Regions from separate parts of the Streptomyces sp. Tek67B01 genome, predicted to be linked through region 2. Evidence: predicted binding sites of a transcription regulator. Region 2 holds the regulator's gene; each other region holds the start of a gene.
The links. The regulator HrcA, encoded in region 2, represses chaperone genes, less so after heat shock. The targets are predictions, from matches to a motif close to TTNGCACTCNGNNNNNCNGAGTGCNAA.
Positions count from the first base shown of each region.

Region 1: the regulator HrcA is predicted to act here: its motif matches at 1,763-1,789, upstream of ACV7NM_RS18950 (FmdB family zinc ribbon protein).
Region 3: the regulator HrcA is predicted to act here: its motif matches at 3,782-3,808, upstream of groL (chaperonin GroEL).

Region 1 is NZ_JBUYUY010000001.1:4,188,204-4,194,861, reverse strand. Features, by position in the region: gene ACV7NM_RS18955 (MFS transporter) at 375-1,691, shown strand; gene ACV7NM_RS18950 (FmdB family zinc ribbon protein) at 1,800-2,102, shown strand; gene ACV7NM_RS18945 (S-methyl-5'-thioadenosine phosphorylase) at 2,179-3,012, shown strand; gene ACV7NM_RS18940 (hypothetical protein) at 3,157-3,675, shown strand; gene mscL (large conductance mechanosensitive channel protein MscL) at 3,799-4,362, shown strand; gene ACV7NM_RS18930 (hypothetical protein) at 4,373-4,621, opposite strand; partial or broken gene ACV7NM_RS18925 (MFS transporter) at 5,174-5,470, opposite strand; gene ACV7NM_RS18920 (low temperature requirement protein A) at 5,626-6,658, shown strand, end outside.
Region 2 is NZ_JBUYUY010000001.1:4,796,648-4,803,305, reverse strand. Features, by position in the region: gene ACV7NM_RS21545 (ribonuclease Z) at 1-489, opposite strand, end outside; gene ACV7NM_RS21540 (histidine triad nucleotide-binding protein) at 493-852, opposite strand; gene ACV7NM_RS21535 (16S rRNA (uracil(1498)-N(3))-methyltransferase) at 979-1,722, opposite strand; gene ACV7NM_RS21530 (nitronate monooxygenase) at 1,719-2,810, opposite strand; gene dnaJ (molecular chaperone DnaJ) at 2,991-4,130, opposite strand; gene hrcA (heat-inducible transcriptional repressor HrcA) at 4,131-5,147, opposite strand; gene ACV7NM_RS21515 (MBL fold metallo-hydrolase) at 5,313-6,038, shown strand; gene ACV7NM_RS21510 (DUF3097 domain-containing protein) at 6,067-6,658, shown strand, end outside.
Region 3 is NZ_JBUYUY010000001.1:3,345,425-3,352,082, forward strand. Features, by position in the region: gene ACV7NM_RS14970 (hypothetical protein) at 1-250, shown strand, start outside; gene ACV7NM_RS14975 (LamG domain-containing protein) at 330-1,100, opposite strand; gene ACV7NM_RS14980 (phosphoribosylanthranilate isomerase) at 1,138-1,764, opposite strand; gene groL (chaperonin GroEL) at 1,994-3,616, opposite strand; gene ACV7NM_RS14990 (cold-shock protein) at 3,940-4,146, opposite strand; gene ACV7NM_RS14995 (MoaD/ThiS family protein) at 4,543-4,821, opposite strand; gene thrC (threonine synthase) at 4,863-6,137, opposite strand; SAM riboswitch class I at 6,155-6,313, opposite strand; gene ACV7NM_RS15005 (glucosyl-3-phosphoglycerate synthase) at 6,522-6,658, shown strand, end outside.

The DNA.
Region 1 (6,658 bases), 610 kb from region 2:
AGCGTTAGAGCAACGTTCTAAATCTGTGATTTCGCGGCCCGGTGGGGGTCTCTGCCCCGCTTTGGGGGCACATGGAATGCGAAATTCCGGTTAATCGCAGGTGAAGACATTCCTTGTCGTCGGAATCACAGGGCGCAGTAGCCACTCTCCCTGTACGATAAAGGCACACCACATCGAACCAACTCTGCCTGACGCAGAGCTGGCGCGACCGCAAAGCGGCCGTGGCTCCCTCCCGCAGTGGGCGCCCAGGTATCACTCGGTTCTGCGCAAGAGGACAGCTCTCGGGGCTCCCACATGTACGGGTGCGACTCGCTCACAAGGCGATGCACCGTCCGCAGACGGGGAGTTCTACCAGGCAGCGGAAAGGCAAGGCCGTGACATCCGCGGTCACGACCGACACGTCCGCCCGCCCCGGCTACGGGCAGCTCCTGCGCACGCCCGGCGCCCTCGGCTTCCTGCTCCCGGGCTTCGCCGCCCGGCTGCCCTTCGGAATGCTGACCATCAGCATCCTGCTGCTCGTCCAGCACACCACCGGCTCCTACGCCAACGCCGGCATCGTCGCCGCCGTCACCGGCATCTCCATGGCGCTGTGCGCCCCCGTGATGGGCAACCTCACCGACAAGCACGGCCAGAGCGCCGTCCTGCTGCCGGTCGTACTCGTCCACGCCACCGCCGTGAGCGCCCTGGCCGCGCTCGCGCTGCTCGGCGCCCCCGTCCTCGCCCTCGCGGCCGCCGCGATCCCCGCCGGCGCTTCGGTGCCGCAGGTCGGCCCGATGGTCCGGGCCCGCTGGGCCGCCAAGCTGGAGGGCTCGCCGCTGCTGCCGACCGCCGCCGCGTTCGAGTCGGTCACCGACGAGTTCACCTTCGTCGTCGGCCCGGTCCTCGCCACCGCGCTGTGCACCGGCCTGCACCCCTCGGCCGGTCTCATCACCGAAGCCGCCCTGTCGCTGATCGGCGGGCTCTTCTTCGCCGCCCAGCGCGCCACCCAGCCGAAGGCGCACGCCCAGGCCTCCACCGGCACCCGGCGCGCGTCGGCCCTGTCCTTCCCGGGCCTGCGCGTCCTGATCGTCGCCTTCCTCGGGATCGGCGCCGTCTTCGGCGGCATGCAGGTGTCGATGGCCGCCTTCTCCAACGAGATGGGCAACCCGGGAGCCAACGGCCTGCTGTACGGCGTCTTCGCGGCGGGCAACATGGTCGCCGGCATCGCCTGCGGGGCCATCGCCTGGAAGATCGGCCCGCGCCGCCGGCTGCTGCTCGGCTACATCGGTCTGACCGCCACCGCCGCCCTGCTGTGGACCGCCGACTCGATGATCCTGCTCGCCGCGCTCGGCCTGCTCGTCGGTCTGTGCATCGCCCCGGCCCTGATCACCGGTTACACGATGATCGAGTCGCTGATCCCCGCGAACGCCCGCACCGAGGCCTTCACCTGGCTGACCGGCGCGGTCGCCTTCGGACAGGCCATCGCGGTGATCGTGGCCGGCCGTCTGACGGACGCGCACGGGTCCGCGTACGGCTTCCTCGTGCCGGCCGCCGCCACGGCGCTGGCGCTGATCACACTGCTCTCGCTGCGGGCCAAGCTCGCCCCGAGGACCGGCGGCCGGATCGTGAGCTCGTCGGCCACCCCGGAGAACCGGGACGCCCGGGAGAGCCGGGAGAACCGGGGCCGGCAGCGGGACCTCAGCACCGTCTGAGGGTGGTATCGGTCACCGCGCGGCCGAGATCGGTGGACTGTTCCGCCGGAATACGTCACCATGGAGCGTCGTTAGCACTCATTGAGTGAGAGTGCCAGGAGGAAATTCGTGCCGACCTACCAGTACCAGTGCACCGAGTGCGGTGAGGGCCTTGAGGCCGTGCAGAAGTTCACCGATGACGCGCTGACCGTGTGCCCGAACTGCGAAGGACGCCTGAAGAAGGTGTTCTCAGCGGTCGGCATCGTGTTCAAGGGCTCCGGTTTCTACCGGAACGACAGCCGTGGCGCCTCGTCGAGCAGCACGCCGGCCTCCAAGCCGGCCGCGTCGTCCACGGCCGCCCCCGCCGCCGCCCCGGCCTCCTCGTCGTCGTCCACCTCGAGCGCGAGCAGCAGCTCCAGCTCGGCCGCCTGACGCCGTCCGCTTTCCGTAAGGCCCCGCCGCCCTCCTGGGCGGCGGGGCCTTACGCGTGCCCGGCTAGTGTGACCGTATGGCGAACGCAGAGATCGGTGTCATCGGCGGCTCGGGCTTCTACTCCTTCCTGGAAGACGTCTCCGAAATCCAGGTGGAGACCCCTTACGGGCCCCCGAGCGACTCCCTGTACCTGGGCGAGCTGGCCGGCCGGTCGGTGGCCTTCCTGCCGCGGCACGGGCGCAGCCACACGGTCCCCCCGCACAAGATCAACTACCGGGCCAACCTCTGGGCGCTGCGCTCGGTAGGCGTGCGCCAGGTGTTGGGCCCCTGCGCGGTGGGCGGCCTGCGGGCCGAGTACGGGCCGGGCACGCTGCTGGTGCCGGACCAGTTGGTGGACCGTACGAAGTCCCGGACGCAGACCTTCTTCGACGGGGAGCCGCTGCCCGGGGGTTCGGTGCCCAACGTCGTGCACACCACCTTCGCCGACCCGTACTGCCCGGTCGGCCGGGCGGTCGCGATGGGCGCGGCGCGCGGGCGGGGCTGGGAGCCGGTGGACGGCGGGACGATGGTCGTCGTGGAGGGCCCCCGCTTCTCGACGCGCGCCGAGTCGCACTTCCACGCGGCCATGGGGTGGTCGGTGGTCGGCATGACGGGGCATCCGGAGGCGGTCCTCGCGCGCGAGCTCGGGCTCTGCTACACCTCGATGGCCCTGGTCACGGACCTGGACGCGGGCGCCGAGACGGGCGAGGGCGTCTCCCACACCGAGGTGCTGAGGGTGTTCGGCGAGAACGTCGGGCGACTGCGCGAGGTCTTGTTCGACGCGGTCGCGGCCCTGCCGGAGACGGAGTCCCGGGACTGCCTGTGCACCCACGCGCACGACGGCTGGGACTTGGGCATCGAGCTGCCGTAGTCCTGTCACCCCCGGGGGTGACGGCGTTATCCACAACCTGGGGACCGTCCACAGGCGCGAGCGGGATTCGCGGCGCGGGCGGATCGTGAGGGGTGTCCGGACGCCGGGTCCGGACACCGAACTCACTTCCAGGCGGTGTTCAGCATGTCCGGGTTCCTTTCCCCCACCTGCCCCACTCCCCCGTCCGCTCCGACGCCGCTGCCCGCGCGTCCCGTACCGCTCTTTCCTCCGCTGCGGGTGGGGCGTGGCGGGGACCGCCTCAGGCGCGCCCTGCGACGCCGGCGGCGGGCCGGGGCGGCCGGGCTGGCCGTGGTGGCGGCCGCGCTGGCGGTGGGCGGGACGGAGGCGCGGGCCTCCCGGGGCGCCCCGCCGCCGGAGAAACCGCCGCCGGCGGTGGTGCGGATGGTGTCGGCGCCCGTACGCATCGCGGACGGGGCGACGGTGCGGCTGCTGCGGCCCGGGGACCGGGTGGACGTGGTGGCGGCGGAGCGGGCGGGGCCGCCCCGGGTGGTGGCGGTCGCGGCCCGGGTCGCAGAGGTCCCGGAGCCGGATAAGACGCCGGGCGACGGCGGGGCCCTGGTGGTCCTGTCAGTGCCCCGGGAGACCGCGCGGGCCCTCGTGGGCGCGGGCAGCGTGTCCCGGCTGGCGGTGACGTTGTGTTGAATCGAACAAGTGACCTGTCACAGGGCCTTGGAACGGGCACCGATTGGACACACGGGGCCCCGACTGCCGTAGTTTTCGGAACCGTCGGCTCCGTGTTCCGTAGATGCGAGATGAGGCTCAGTCGTGAGCAAGAAGAACGAGAGCGTCCTGGCGGGCTTCAAGGCCTTCCTGATGCGCGGCAACGTCGTCGACCTGGCGGTGGCCGTGGTCATCGGCGCCGCGTTCAGCAACATCGTGAACTCCGTGGTGAAGGGGATCATCAGCCCGGTGGTGGGCGCCGTCGGCACCAAGAGCCTGGAGGGCTACTCGTCCTGCCTGAAGGCCCCGTGCGGCGTCGACGCGAAGGGGGAGCCGACCGGTGTGAACATCATGTGGGGAGCGGTGCTCAACGCCACGCTGACCTTCCTGATCACGGCGGCGGTCGTCTACTTCCTGATGGTGCTGCCGATGGCCAAGTACCTGGCCCGGATGGAACAGCGGCGCAAGGCCCGGGAAGGCGTCCAGGAAACCATGGAGATCACCGAGCTGGAGGTCCTCAAGGAGATCCGCGACAACCTGGTCGCCCAGCGAAACGGCTCCGGGTCGGCCGGTGGGCACGTACAGGGGGTCCAGGGACACGGCTACGGGCAGGCGCAGGGCTACGGCCAGGGTTCGGGCTACGGCCAGGGGCGCGACAGCTCGGTCTGATCGGCCGCCCTCAGACGTGGTGCGGGGGCTTCTCGTCGAGGAAGCGGGCCAAATCGGCCGCGCTCCCGCCGGCGGGGGGCCGCTCGCCCCAGCCCCGGTCCGTGTCGTCCGAGGACTGTTGGTCCAGCGGGTCGCCGAAGTCGAGCCTCGGCTTGGCCTTGGGCTTTGCCGGCGTGTCGGATGCGGCGGCCCCGGGTCCGGTCGTGGAACCCGACGGGTCCGCGGGGTCCTGGCTGTCGGAAGCGGGAGCGGTGCTCATGCCTCCAGGGTACGGGCGCCCCAGCCGGCGCCCCCGGCCGGCGGGGGGCTTGCCCGCCCTGGCGGGCGTAGAACCACCGGCACCCGGCCGGGCAGCCGGCGTGGAAACCGACGCGGAGCCACAGCGCGCCGGTGAAGCCCGTCCCCGCGAACATCGCGGGGAAGAAGAAGCCGTAGGCGGCGACGGCGGACGAGAAGCCGGCGCCGGCGCCCGCCTCCATCTCCGACTGCTTCATGGCCGCGGGCCGCGCCTCGGCGCCCTGCCCCTCGGCCGCCCGCACGCGCCCGTCCCGGAAGATCACCGGGATCTGCCGGGAGGTCGAGCCGTTGCCCGAGCCGCAGAAGGCGAAGGCCGCCGGGAAGCCGGAGAAAAACACCCGGAAGCCGCCCTGGTAGCCGCCGGACGGCAGCGCGAAGATCACCACGATCAATGCCCCGGCCATGCCGACGAAGGACAGCATCGTCACTCTGGCGCCCCGAACCTGCCGGAGAGCCGGCCGCCGGCCCAGCGCGGCGGGGCGTGGGCAATGGGCCTGGGCGTGGGCGACCGGTGCCGGAAGAGTCCGCGGGCGCCGGACGCGGAGTCCCGCACGACGTACCGGTAGGCCCCGCCGAAGGCCGGGAAGACGGTGGCGACGGCGCACGGCAGCAGGGCGGGGTCGAAGTCGCGCGGCAGCCGGCTGCCCGACACGATCGCGGCGACGAGCAGAAGCGACACCGCCGTACCGACCAGGGTCGCCCGGGTGGTGACGGACCACCGCTCGCCCGGCGTCGGTGTTCCGGGCGTGTCAGCCGTGGCCGGAAGGGGAGGCGGCGGGGCCGCGGCGAGTACCTCGGAGGGCTCGGACACAGTCCCACGCTAGATGATTCGCCCCTTTTGGGGCGATATGGGGGCGGACTGGATGCGCCACCCGGGTGAGGCCGCGAGCGTCGCGCGGAGCACCCGTTTCCCGGGAGCCCGCGCGCCTCGGCGGTCGCCCGGCGTACGCCTGCTGTTCTGGCGCCATGATCTACGTACAAATGACCGCCCGGCGCCCGGACGAGCCCCACCGGACCGCGACGCCGCTGGAACTCTTCTTCGACCTCTGTTTCGTCGTCGCCGTCGCGCAGGCCGGCGCGCGGCTGGTCCACGCACTCGCCGAAGGCCATGTCGGCGCCGGCATCACCGGCTACCTCTTCGTCTTCTTCGGAGTCTTCTGGGCCTGGCTCAACTTCTCCTGGTTCGCCTCCGCCTACGACTGTGACGACATCCCCTACCGGCTGGCGACCCTCGTCCAGATCACCGGCGTGCTGATCTACGCGGCCGGGGTGCCGCGCGCCTTCGACAGCCAGGACTGGACCATCGCGGTCCTCGGCTACGTGGTGATGCGCGTGGCGCTGACCGCACAGTGGTTGCGCGCCGCCGCGGGCGAGAGCGGCCCGGCCCGCCGCTCGGCGCTCTTCTACGCCGTCGGCCTGCTGGTGTGCCAGGCAGGGTGGATCGCCCTGCTCGCCGCCCCGGTGGGGGCGCGCCGCTGGCTGTTCCTGGTGCTCGTACTGGCCGAGATCTCCGTCCCCGTGATCGCCGAGAACCACCACCAGACGGCTTGGCACCCGCACCACATCGTGGAGCGGTACGGCCTGTTCACGCTGATCGTCCTCGGCGAGACGATCTCGGCGAGCACCGTCGCAGTGCAGTCCGCCCTCGACGAGCACGAGGCGCTCGGCGTGCTGCTGCCGATCGCCGCGGGCGGCCTGCTGACCGTGTTCGGCGCCTGGTGGATCTACTTCGCGGTACCCGCGCACGAGCGACTGTCCACCAATCGCCAGGCGATCCCGTGGGGGTACGGGCACTACGTGATCCTCGGATCGGCGGCGGCCATCGGCGCGGGGATCGAAGTGGCCGTCGAGCAGGCGGTCGGCAAGGCGCACATCTCGCGGTTGGCGGCCGATCTGTCGGTCACCGTACCCACCGCCCTCTACCTCGCGGCCGTCTGGTTCCTGCACGCCCGTCACTTCAAGCGCACCACGGCCCAGCAGATGCTGCTGCCGCTCTCCG
Region 2 (6,658 bases):
CAGCAGCTCCGGCACCATCCGGCGTCCGTCCGGCTCGGTGATCCGGTAGCCGAAGGACTCCACCGGGTGCGAGAGCCGCCGGGCCTCCAGGGTGTACGAGGGCCCGACCGCCAGCGTGCCGTCCCCCGCGACCGGCTCCTCGCGCAGCCGCACCGTCTCGCGGTAGGCGGTGGCGTAGCGGAGCCGGTCGAAGAACTTCTGCCCCGAGGCCGGGTAGTGCGCGGTGACGGGGTGCGGCACCTGGTCGAGGTTGATCCGCTGGATCACCCCGGCGAGGCCGAGACTGTGGTCACCGTGGAAGTGGGTCACACAGATCCGGTCGATGTCGTGCGCGGCGACCCCGGCGCGCAGCATCTGGCGCTGGGTGCCCTCGCCCGGGTCGAAGAGGATGCCCTCGCCGTCCCAGCGCAGCAGGTAGCCGTTGTGGTTGCGGGCCCGGGTGGGGACCTGGCTTGCGGTCCCCAGGACCACGAACTCCCGTACGGACACGTCTTATCCGGGGGGCCACTGGAGGCCGCGACCGCCGAGGACGTGCGCGTGCGCGTGCCAGACGGTCTGGCCGGCGCCGGCGCCGGTGTTGAACACGATCCGGTAGCCGTGGTCGTCGATGCCCTCGCCGGCGGCGATCTGCCCGGCCTCGCGCAGCACGTCGGCGGCGAGCGTCGGCTCGGCGGCTGCCAGGGACGCGGCGTCGGGGTAGTGCGCCTTCGGGATGACGAGGACGTGCGTGGGCGCCTGCGGGTTGATGTCCCGGAAGGCGACGGTCGTCTCGGACTCGCGGACGATCGTCGCCGGGATCTTCCCCTCCACGATCTTGCAGAACAGGCAGTCCGCCTGCGGTTCCCCGGCCATTGCTGCGCCTCTCGTGACGTGCCTCGGTTCAAGACATCCAGTCGGTCGGGGCATCGTAACCGGCGCGGTGATCCACCGGCTCGGGGCCGGCTCGATCCCCCGCTCCCGCACGGGGGACGGGCCGGGTCAGGACCAGCGGCCCGTCCGCGCCAGCAGGACCGCCGTCGCGGCCGTACCGGCGGTGGAGGTGCGCAGGACCGAGGGGCCCAGGCGGTACGGGTGGGCGCCGGCCGCCGCGAAGACGGCGAGTTCCTCGGGCGAGACCCCACCCTCCGGGCCGACCACCAGCACGACGGAGCCGGCGGTGGGCAACGGGGCCGTGGCCAGGGCGCCCGAGGGGGTGTCGCGGTCCTCGTGCAGGACCACGGCCAGGTCGGCGCCGGCCAGCAGCGCCGCCACCTGCTTCGTGGACAGGGCTTCGGCGACCTCGGGGAAGCGCACCCTACGGGACTGCTTGCCCGCCTCCCGGGCGGTGGCCCGCCACTTGGCCAGGGACTTGGCGCCGCGCTCGCCGCGCCACTGGGTGATGCACCGGGACGCCTGCCAGGGCACGATCGCGTCGACCCCGGTCTCGGTCATCGTCTCGACCGCGAGTTCGCCCCGGTCGCCCTTGGGCAGGGCCTGTACGACGGTGATCCGGACGGCCGGTTCCGGCTCCTCGAAGACCCCCGACACGGCGACGACCAGCCGGTCCTTGCCCTCCGCCGACTTCACGACGCCCTCGGCCCAGCGGCCCCGGCCATCCGCGAGGACCACCGCCTCGCCCGGGTTCAGCCGCTTGACGGAGACCGCGTGCCGCCCCTCCGGGCCGTCCAGCACGAACTCCGGCCCCGCGGGGACCTTCTCGACCACGAACACCGGGGCCGTCATGACGCTCTCCTCATCTGCATGACCTTCAACGCGCTCTGTGCCCCGACGAGTTCCGCCGCGAGCACCTCCACCAGTTCCCCGGCCGGCAGCGCCCGCGCCAGCCGATGTCCCTGACCCGCCCACAGCGCCATGCCCTGCGGGTCGCCGGCGGCGGCCGCCGCCTTGCGCAGTCCCGAGGTCAGGTGGTGGACCTGCGGGTACGCGGCCGGGGCGTACGGGCCGTGCTCGCGCATGAAGCGGTTGACCAGGCCCCGGGCGGGCCTGCCGGAGAAGGCCCGGGTGAGTTCGGTGTGCGGGAACAGCGGGTCCGTCAGCGCCCTCTTGTGCAGGGGGTCGGCGCCCGACTCCGGGCAGGGCAGGAAGGCCGTGCCGAGCTGGGCGGCGTCGGCGCCCGCCGCGAGCAAAGCCGCGATCTGCGCGCCGCGCATCACCCCGCCCGCCGCGATGATCGGAAGGGCCACCGCCTCGCGCACCGCCGCGACGAGGACGAGCAGGCCGACGCCGGCCGTGCCGTCGGTCTCCGGGTCGTCGCGGTGGGTGCCCTGGTGACCGCCCGCCTCGACGCCCTGGACGCAGACCGCGTCGACGCCCGCGGCCTGGGCGGCGCGGGCTTCGTCGACGGCGGTCACGGTGACGACGGTGTACGTGCCCACCTCGCGGAGCCTGGTCAAGACGCCCGCCGGCGGGCAGCCGAAGGTGAAGGAGACCACCGGGACGGGGTCCTCCAGGAGGATGGCGAGTTTGGCGTCGTAGCCGTCGTCGCAGGTGCCGACGGTGTCGTCCGGCGCGAGGGACACCTCGTACCAGGTCGCCTCGCCGGCCAGTTGCCCCCGGTAGGTCTCGACGGCCGCGGGGTCGACGTAGCCGGTCTGCGGCATGAACAGGTTGACACCGAAGGGCCGCCGGGTGAGGGCGCGTACCTGCTTGATCTCCTGGTACATCCCGTCGGCCGTCTTGTAGCCGCCGGCCAGGAACCCCAGGCCGCCCGCCTCGCACACGGCGGCGGCGAGCGGCGGACAGGAGGCACCGCCCGCCATGGGGGCCTGCACGATCGGGTACGGGGAGAGACCGTTCGGCGCGGTGGACATGCCCTGCATCGTGCCACGTCCGGCGCACCGGGCCGAATCACGGCATTCGCCTGGCATAGTCCGCTTCCCGGCGACGGCCCGACGCCACCGCGGGGCCCTCGCGGGCCCGGGTCCGCGAAGACCGCGAGCCCGGCCCGGGGCAGTCCCCGGGCCGAGCTCGTACGAGGTGCGGCGGGCCGGTCAGCGGCCGTTGAACGCGTCCTTGAGGCGGCTGAACAGACCCTGCTGGCCCGGTGCGAACTGGCCCATCGGCCGCTCCTCGCCCCGCAGCTTCGCCAGCTGGCGCAACAGGTCCTCCTGCTGCGCGTCGAGCTTGCCGGGGGTGGTGACCTCGACGTGGACGATCAGGTCGCCGCGACCGCCGCCGCGCAGGTGCGTGACGCCGCGGCCGTGCAGCGGGATCGCCTGGCCGGACCCGGTGCCGGGCCGGATGTCGATCTCCTCCATGCCGTCGAGCGTCTCCAGCGGGCACTTGGTGCCCAGGGCCGCCGCCGTCATGGGGATGGTGACCGTGCAGTGCAGGTCGTCGCCGCGCCGCTGGAAGGTCGGGTGCGGCAGCTCGTGGATCTCCACGTACAGGTCGCCGGCAGGGCCGCCGCCGGGGCCGACCTCGCCCTCGCCCGCCAGCTGGATGCGGGTGCCGTTCTCGACGCCCGCCGGGATCTTGACGGTGAGGCTGCGGCGGGAGCGGACCCGGCCGTCGCCCGCGCACTCGGGGCACGGGGTGGGGACGACGGTACCGAAGCCCTGACACTGCGGGCAGGGCCGCGAGGTCATGACCTGGCCCAGGAAGGACCGGGTGACCTGCGACACCTCGCCGCGTCCGCGGCACATGTCACACGTCTGCGCGGAGGTGCCGGGTGCGGCGCCCTCACCGGAGCAGGTGGTGCAGACGACGGCCGTGTCGACCTGGATGTCCTTGGTGGTCCCGAAGGCCGCCTCGTCCAGTTCCAGGTCGAGGCGGATCATGGCGTCCTGGCCCCGGCGGGTGCGCGAGCGCGGCCCGCGCTGCGAGGCCTGGCCGAAGAAGGCGTCCATGATGTCGGAGAAGTTGCCGAAGCCACCCGCACCGAATCCGCCCGCGCCGCCGCCACCGCCCGAGGAGGACAGCGGGTCGCCGCCGAGGTCGTAGACCTGCTTCTTCTGCGGGTCCGAGAGGACCTCGTAGGCCGCGTTGATCTCCTTGAAGCGCTCCTGCGTCTTCGGGTCCGGATTCACGTCCGGGTGGAGTTCGCGCGCCAGGCGACGGAAGGCCTTCTTGATCTCGTCCTGCGATGCGTCGCGGCGCACGCCGAGAACGGCGTAGTAGTCCGTGGCCACTTACGACTCCGCCAGGATCTGTCCGACGTAACGTGCCACTGCGCGTACCGCTCCCATCGTTCCGGGGTAGTCCATGCGGGTCGGTCCGACCACGCCGAGTTTGGCGACTGCTTCGCCGCCCGAACCGTAACCGACCGAGACGACGGACGTGGAGTTCAGTCCCTCGTAGGCATTCTCATGCCCGATCTTCACGGCCATCCCCGACTCACTGGCCTCGCCCAGCAGCTTGAGGAGCACGACCTGCTCCTCCAGCGCTTCCAGCACCGGCCTGATCGTCAGGGGGAAATCATGTCCGAAGCGCGTGAGGTTGGCGGTACCGCCGATCATCAGCCGTTCCTCCGCCTCCTCCACCAGCGTTTCCCGCAGGGTCGCGAGGACGGCCTTGACCGTCGCCCGGTCCTCGGCCTCGAAGGAGTCCGGAAGGTCCTGCACGAGCGGCGGTACGTCGGTGAACCGACGGCCGACGACCCTGCTGTTGAGGCGTGCCCGCAGGTCGGCGAGCGACGTCTCCGCGAAGGGGGTCTGGCAGTCGACGAGCCGCTGCTCGACCCGCCCGGTGTCCGTGATCAGCACCAGCATCAGGCGCGCGGGTGCCAGCGACAGCAACTCCACGTGCCGGACGGTGGAGCGGGTCAGGCTCGGGTACTGCACCACGGCCACCTGCCGGGTGAGCTGCGCGAGCAGTCGCACGGTGCGCCCGACGACGTCGTCGAGGTCGACCGCGCCGTCGAGGAAGTTCTGGATGGCCCGGCGCTCGGGCGTCGACAGCGGTTTGACCCCCGCCAGCTTGTCGACGAAGAGCCGATAGCCCTTGTCGGTGGGGATGCGTCCGGCGCTGGTGTGGGGCTGGGCGATGTAGCCCTCCTCCTCCAGCAAGGCCATGTCGTTGCGGACCGTCGCCGGGGAGACGCCGAGCCGGTGGCGCTCGGTGAGCGCCTTGGACCCGACCGGTTCCTCCGTCCCCACGTAGTCCTGGACGATGGCGCGCAACACCTCGAGCCTGCGTTCGCTGAGCACTCGTGCACACCTCCAGTGCGGTGGGTCGTCGCTGCGGTCGATTCCGGTCGGCCCGGGGCGGCCGTGTTGGCACTCTGCGTATCCGAGTGCCAGAGATCCCCCGGTCAGTGTACGGCCGGGCAGTACGCCGGAGGCAAGGGCGGCCCGTCAGGGTAGCGTCCCCGCATGGACGTGCGTTGGGAAGAGGCGGGCTGGGAGCGGCTGACCGGGCGGGCCGGGCGGCGCCGACTACCGGTGTGGGACTGCACGGTGGGGCTGGTGGTTGGGGACGAGTCGGTCCTTCTGATCGACCCCGGCTCGTGCGTCCGCGAAGGCGTGGACGTGCGGGCCCAGGCCGAGCGGTTGACCGGCCGGCACGTGACCCATATCGCATTCACGCACGGACATTTCGATCACGTGCTGGGCGGCTCGGCCTTCTCGGGGGCCGAGTTCTACGGCGCGGTCGGGCTGGACGCCCACCTCGCCAGTGACCGGGAAGCCCTGCGGGAGGACGCGGTCCGGCACGGCTTGGCGGAGGCGGAGGCCACCGAGGCCGCGGAGCTGCTTGCGACGCCGCGGAACCTGGTGTCGGGCGAGTGGACGCTGGAGCTCGGCGGGGTGCAGGTGCTGCTGGCGAACGTCGGGCCGGGGCACACGCGGCACGATCTGGCGGTCTTCGTGCCCGGTGAGCGGGAGGTCGTCTTCTGCGGGGACCTCGTGGAGGAGTCGGGCGAACCCCAGGCCGGCCCGGACGCGGTCCCGGCGCGGTGGCCCGCCGCGCTGGACCGGTTGCTGGCGCTCGGCGGGGACGACGCGCTGTACGTGCCCGGTCACGGAGCGGTGGTCGACGCGGGCTTCGTGCGTGCGCAACGCGCCACACTCGCCGGGCGGTTCGGCGTGTCGGACGCGTGAGCGCGGGCTCTCTCGTAGCGTCGGCCGGATGCGTGAGTACTCCCCCGATCTGACCCCGCAGTGGAAGCGCGCCAAGGCCGTTCCGGAGGTGTCGGCGGACCTGGGCCTGGTGGTGGAGGTGGCCACCACCGACTTCTGCGGCGCGGTGGTGGCCTGCGAAGCCGGCACGGTGACCCTGGAGGACCGCTTCGGCAAGCGCCGCGCCTTCCCCCTGGAGCCGCGCGGGTTCCTGCTGGACGGCGCGGTGGTCACCCTGACCCGCCCGGCCCGCGCGGCGGCGGCTCCCGCCCGTACGGCGTCGGGCTCGGTGGCGGTCCCCGGGGCGCGGGCGCGGGTGGCGCGGGCGGGGCGGATCTACGTCGAGGGCCGCCACGACGCGGAGCTGGTGGAGCGGGTCTGGGGCGACGACCTGCGGATCGAGGGCGTCGTCGTGGAGTACCTGGAGGGCATCGACGACCTCCCCGCCATCGTCGCGGACTTCGCGCCCGCGCCGGACGCCCGCCTGGGCGTGCTGGTCGACCACTTGGTGCCGGGTTCGAAGGAGTCCCGCATCGCGGCGTCGGTGACGTCGCCGCACGTCCTGGTGGTGGGCCACCCGTACGTGGACGTCTGGCAGGCGG
Region 3 (6,658 bases), 1.5 Mb from region 2:
CGGGCCGGTCGGGCGGCCCGTGCGGCGCTGGTCCCCCGAGGAGATCGAGGTCCCGGCGCGCGTGGAGGAACGCCGCCCCTCACAGGTCGGCGGCTGGGGCTACCGCGTCAGCCGGCTCGGGACGACGGTGATGGTACGAGGGGGCCCGTGCCTCGTGATCCGCTCCCGCGGCCGGGACTTCGCGATCAGCGTCGACGACGCCCAACGCGGCGCCACCCTGGTGAACGCTCTCCCCCGCACCACCCCCTGACCCGCGGAACCGGCCGCCGGACCGCGCCCCACCGGCCGGGCCGCCGGTGGGGGTTGGCCGGGGGAAGTGACCGGGAGGGCTAGCCGCGGTAGACGCGCAGTTCGGAGACCTCGTAGGACATCTCCGTCACCTCCGGCTCGGGAGCCGGGTGGTAATTGCCCGCGCACACCGACAGGTTGACGATGAGGTACGCGTGCCAGCCCCGCCCCACGCCCCGGCGGTCCGAGAAGACGCGGGCCCCGTTGACCCACCAGACGACCGAGTTCCGCCCGAACTCCACCTTCAGGTCCACCCAGGCACCGGGCCGAACCGAGGGGTCGCGGTGGTAGCGGTGCGCCTCGCGGACGTGGTTGGAGAGTTCCAGCAGGTCGGGGTTGTCGGGGTGGTACTCGAAGACGTCGATCTCTTGGCCGCCGTCCCGCCAGGTCCAGATCGCGGGCCAGGCGCCTTCCTCCACCGGGAGCCGCACCCGCGCCTCCAGCAGGTCGCCGGTGCGGACCATGAAGCCCTCGTCGCTGCCCTCGGTGGTGAGCAGGCCGGTGTCCCAGTTGCCGTCCGGGCGGCGCGTGGCGCGGAAGACCCCGCCACGGCTGTAGGCGGGGTCGTCCACCAGGTGGTCGAGCTTGTTGTCGCCCGGGTTGACGGGGCCGCCGTCGGGATAGGCCCATGAACGGCCGGCGACCCATTGGGTGGGGGAGGCGAAATCGGCGGTGAAGACGGGGGCGCGGCGGGGGGCGGGTACCGCCGCTCCGCCACCGCCCCCCGGGGCGAGGCGGGACGTCAGGCGTCCAAGCCAGCCGAGCAGGTCCGTGTCCATACAGGGTGTCTGCCCGGCAGCGGAAGCAGCCATGCCGGATTCATCGCCCTGGGTAGTCGAACGGTTGCGTTCAGCTATCACCGTCGCGGGTGTCGCGCGCCGCCGCCAGGAACGCGCGGATGAGCTCCGGTGACTTCACCCCGCGCTCCCGCTCCACGCCGCTGGAGACGTCCACGCCCCAAGCGCCGGTCGCCCGCAGCGCCGCGCGCACGTTGGCGGGGTCGAGCCCCCCGGCCAGCAGCCAGCGGCCCCGGGGGGCGGTGAACTCGGCGGAGCCCCAGTTCCACGGCTTGCCGGAGCCGGGGTCGGGGGCGTCGATCAGCAGCAGGTCCTCTCCGTACTCCCCGGCCTCCGTGACGGCGGTGGCCGTGGCGCGGATGAGGGTACGGCCTTCGGCGCGCAGGGCCTCGTAGTACTCGGGGCCCTCGTCGCCGTGGAGCTGTACGGAGCGCACCCCGCTCTCCCGCGTCAGCCGCCCGACCTCCTCCACGGACTGCCCGCGGAACACCCCGACGGTGAGCACCCCCGCCGGGACTCGCGCGGCCAGCTCCCGCGCCGTCGCGGCGTCGACGGTCCGCGGACTGCCCGGGGCGAACACGAACCCGATGGCGTCGGCCCCGGCCTCGACGGCCACGTCGACGTCGTGCGCGGTCTTCAACCCGCAGATCTTGACGAAGGGTGCGCTGCTCTCGCTCATGCCTCCGAGTCAACCAGACCGCCGCCCGGCCCGCGGTCCCGTTCCGAGTGCCGGGCACACCCTTACGGCCGCCGCCCCGGCGACCGGCCGGGCGGGGACCTGGCCGGGCGGCGGACCTGGCCGGGCGGCGGACCTGGCCGGGCGCGAACGCCCGAGGGCGGCACCCCCAGTGGGGGTGCCGCCCTCGGAACGTGGTGCGTGAAGCGGATTACCGATCAGCCGGGGCCGATCAGAAGTCCATGTCGCCGCCCGGCATGCCGCCCGGCGCGCCGGCGCCGGCCTTCTCGGGCTTGTCGGCGATGACGGCCTCGGTGGTCAGGAACAGCGCGGCGATCGACGCGGCGTTCTGCAGCGCGGAGCGCGTGACCTTCGCCGGGTCGATGATGCCCTCGGCGATCATGTCGACGTACTCGCCGGTCGCGGCGTTCAGGCCGTGACCGATCGGGAGGTTGCGCACCTTCTCGACGACGACGCCACCCTCGAGACCACCGTTGACGGCGATCTGCTTGAGCGGGGCCTCCAGCGCGAGCTTCACGGCGTTGGCGCCGGTCGCCTCGTCACCGGTGAGCTCCAGCTTCTCGAAGACCGAGGAGGCCTGGAGCAGGGCCACGCCACCACCGGCGACGATGCCCTCTTCGACGGCCGCCTTCGCGTTGCGAACGGCGTCCTCGATGCGGTGCTTGCGCTCCTTGAGCTCGACCTCGGTCGCGGCGCCGGCCTTGATGACGGCCACGCCGCCGGCCAGCTTCGCGAGGCGCTCCTGGAGCTTCTCGCGGTCGTAGTCCGAGTCGGAGTTCTCGATCTCGGCGCGGATCTGGTTGACGCGACCCTGGACCTGGTCGCTGTCACCGGAGCCGTCGACGATGGTCGTCTCGTCCTTGGTGATGACGACCTTGCGGGCGCGGCCGAGCAGGTCGAGACCGGCGTTCTCCAGCTTGAGGCCGACCTCCTCGGAGATGACGGTGCCGCCCGTGAGGATGGCGATGTCACCGAGCATGGCCTTGCGGCGGTCGCCGAAGCCCGGGGCCTTGACGGCGACGGACTTGAAGGTGCCGCGGATCTTGTTGACGACCAGGGTCGACAGGGCCTCGCCCTCGACGTCCTCGGCGATGATCAGCAGCGGCTTGCCGGACTGCATGACCTTCTCCAGGAGCGGCAGCAGGTCCTTGACCGAGCCGATCTTGGAGTTGACGATCAGGATGTACGGGTCGTCGAGCGACGCCTCCATACGCTCCATGTCGGTGGCGAAGTACGCCGAGATGTAGCCCTTGTCGAAGCGCATGCCCTCGGTGAGCTCGAGCTCCAGACCGAAGGTCTGCGACTCCTCGACGGTGATGACGCCTTCCTTGCCGACCTTGTCCATGGCCTCGGCGATGAGCTCGCCGATCTGGGTGTCGGCGGCGGAGATGGAGGCCGTCGAAGCGATCTGCTCCTTGGTCTCGACATCCTTGGCCTGCGCGAGCAGGGCGGCGGAGACGGCCTCGACGGCCTTCTCGATACCACGCTTGAGGGCCATCGGGTTGGCGCCGGCGGCCACGTTGCGCAGGCCCTCGCGGACCAGCGCCTGGGCCAGCACGGTTGCGGTGGTCGTACCGTCGCCCGCGACGTCGTCCGTCTTCTTGGCGACTTCCTTGACCAGCTCGGCGCCGATCTTCTCGTACGGGTCCTCGAGCTCGATCTCCTTGGCGATGGAGACACCATCGTTGGTGATCGTGGGGGCGCCCCACTTCTTCTCAAGGACGACGTTGCGACCCTTGGGGCCAAGGGTGACCTTGACGGCGTCGGCGAGCTGGTTCATGCCACGCTCGAGACCGCGCCGGGCCTCCTCGTTGAACGAAATGATCTTGGCCATCTGAAGTGGTCCTCCAGGACTGGGGTGGATTGCTCCTGGACCGCGCCCGCGCCCGCGACGGACGGCCTGCGAGCCCGGCGGTTCCTTCCCGCCGGACCCTCGGGCCTCACCGACCCGGTCCTCGTTTCAGTAGCACTCTCGACTGGAGAGTGCTAACGCCAATGATTAGCACTCGACCCCGTCGAGTGCAAGCGGCTTCGGGCAACGCCGGGCGAAGTCCCCGGCCGGGACGCACGAGGGGCCCACATCCCGTGTCCGGGATGTGGGCCCCTCGTGCGTGTGTGGTCCTGAGACCTGTTGCGTCGGTGGTCGATCGCGCCGGGTCAGCCGAGTGCGAGCTTGACCATGTCCGCCTGAGGACCCTTCTGGCCCTGCGAGATCTCGAACTCGACCCGCTGACCCTCTTCAAGGGTGCGGTACCCGTCCATCTGGATGGCGCTGTAGTGGACGAACACATCCGCACCACCGTCGACCGCGATGAAGCCGTAGCCCTTCTCCGCGTTGAACCACTTGACGGTGCCCTGAGCCATGCCTAACTCCCCTATTACTGGCCCTTGCGCAGGACCGCACTTCGCGGACCCGGGTCAGAACTTGCGCCGGAACGCCTCGACCGCGGCTGAATGTATCCGCACCGGTGCTGTCTGCAACAGGTCATTCCGACGAGAATTCCGGACAAGAAGGAATAGGGATATCAAGCGAAATTTACGCATACTCCCGGGCAACTCGGGCCCGACATCAGGCACCAAAGGCCCATACCAGGCTCGCATGTTGACTCAATGTCAACCATCCGGTGGCCCGCTCATATGCGGCGGGCAAGAACAGCGGAGGGGACTTCCCCAACTCTACCGCGCCCAATCAACCAGAATTGCCCCCTCCGCTTTTAGCGGAGGGGGCAATTCAGGGATGTGGTGTCGGTGACCCCGGTGTCAGCAGCCGCCCGCCACGGCGGGGATGATCGAGACCCCGGCGCCGTCCGGCGTCGCCGCCTCCAGGCCGCCCTCGAAGCGCACGTCGTCGTCGTTGACGTAGACGTTCACGAAGCGGCGCAGCTTGCCCTGGTCGTCCAGGACGCGGGCCGCGATGCCCGGGTGGTTCTTCTCCAGGGACTCGATGACCTGGGAAAGGGTCGCGCCCTCGGCGGGCACCTCGGCCTGGCCACCGGTGTAGGTGCGCAGGATGGTGGGGATGCGGACGTTGACGCTCATGGCGCTACTGCCTTTCCGGGAACAGGGGGGTGGGTCGGACCTCAGGCCAGGCCGGCGGCGCGGAACGCGTCCAGGCTGGGGCGGATGGTGGCGGTCTGGCCGCTGTCGGCGGCCACCGCCTCCAGGGTCTTGAGGCCGTCACCGGTGTTGAGGACGACCGTGGTCAGCGAGGGGTCGAGCTGCCCGTTCTCGATGAGCTTCTTCGTCACGCCGACGGTCACACCGCCCGCGGTCTCGGCGAAGATGCCCTCCGCCCGCGCGAGGATCTTGATGGCTTCCACGACCTGCTCGTCGTTGACGTCCTCGACGTAACCGCCGGTGCGGCGGGCGATGTCCAGGACGTACGGGCCGTCCGCCGGGTTGCCGATCGCCAGGGACTTGGCGATGGTGTTCGGCTTCTGCGGGCGCACCACGTCGTGACCGGCCTTGAAGGCGGTCGACACGGGCGAGCAACCCTCTGCCTGCGCACCGAAGATCTTGTACGGCTTGTCCTCGACCAGGCCGAGCTTGATCAGCTCCTGCAGACCCTTGTCGATCTTCGTCAGCTGTGAACCGGACGCGATCGGGATCACGATCTGGTCGGGCAACCGCCAGCCGAGCTGCTCGCAGATCTCGTAGGCCAGCGTCTTGGAGCCCTCGCCGTAGTACGGGCGCAGGTTGACGTTGACGAAGCCCCAGCCCTCGCCCAGCGGGTCTCCGATGAGCTCGGAGCAGAAGCGGTTGACGTCGTCGTAGTTGCCCTCGATGCCGACGAGGTCGCCGCCGTAGACACCGGCCATGACGACCTTGCCCTGTTCCAGGTCGTGCGGGATGAACACGCAGGACCGGAAGCCGGCGCGGGCTGCCGCGGCGCCGACGGCGCCGGCCAGGTTGCCCGTGGAGGAGCAGGAGAGCGTGGTGTAGCCGAAGGCACGGGCGGCCTCGACGGCGATGGCCACGACGCGGTCCTTGAAGGAGTGCGTCGGGTTGCCGGAGTCGTCCTTGACGTAGAGCTTGCCGGTGACGCCGAGCTCCTTGGCCAGGTTGGCCGCGTCCACGAGCTTGGTGAAGCCCGGGTTCAGGTTCGGCTTGGACGCCACGTCCGCGGGGACGGGCAGCAGCGGGGCGTAGCGCCAGATGTTGTCGGGTCCGGCCTCGATCGCGGCGCGCAGCGCCTCCGGATCACCGGTGGGCAGGTCGTAGGCGACTTCCAGCGGTCCGAAACACTCGACGCAGGCGAAGATCGGGCCGAGCTCGAAGCGGGTACCGCACTCACGACACGAAAGGCCGGTGGCAGGTCCGAGATCGACAGAGGTGGCGACAGTCTGTGCAGCCATGATGGCGAGGCCCTTTCTCCTCATCTTCCCCATGGCGCACTTCGCCATGAGACGGAATTGGCACCTTCCCTAGCCGGGGACCTCGCTGACGTCGCCGTGGTGCGCGATCGCGAGAACCGACTGGAGGGTTGCCGGGGCTTCAACGGGCCGTGTCCCTCTGCCCCTCTGGATGAGCGGTATGGCACCGGGCCGCGCGCTCTGTGGCGCACCCGGGCATTTGTGCACGAGGACCCCGGCATGCCGTGGTCCTTCGCGTTGTTCAAGACTGTAACCGAAGGGCCGGGTGGTTGAGACAGCCGTCCGAACGGCGAGATGGATCATATTTCGCCCGAAAACCACCGCCCGATCCGTCCGCCCCGTCACCGATCCCCTGGAGTGTCCGAAGTGCTGGAAGAGGTGGAGCGCTGGCTGGCCGACCGGTCCTGGTCCGCCGCCGACCGACCGCTCGCCCAGCTGCTCGACCGCAAGCGCGCGTCGGGAGCCACGGTCAGCGTGGTGCTGCCCGCGCTCGACGAGGAGGC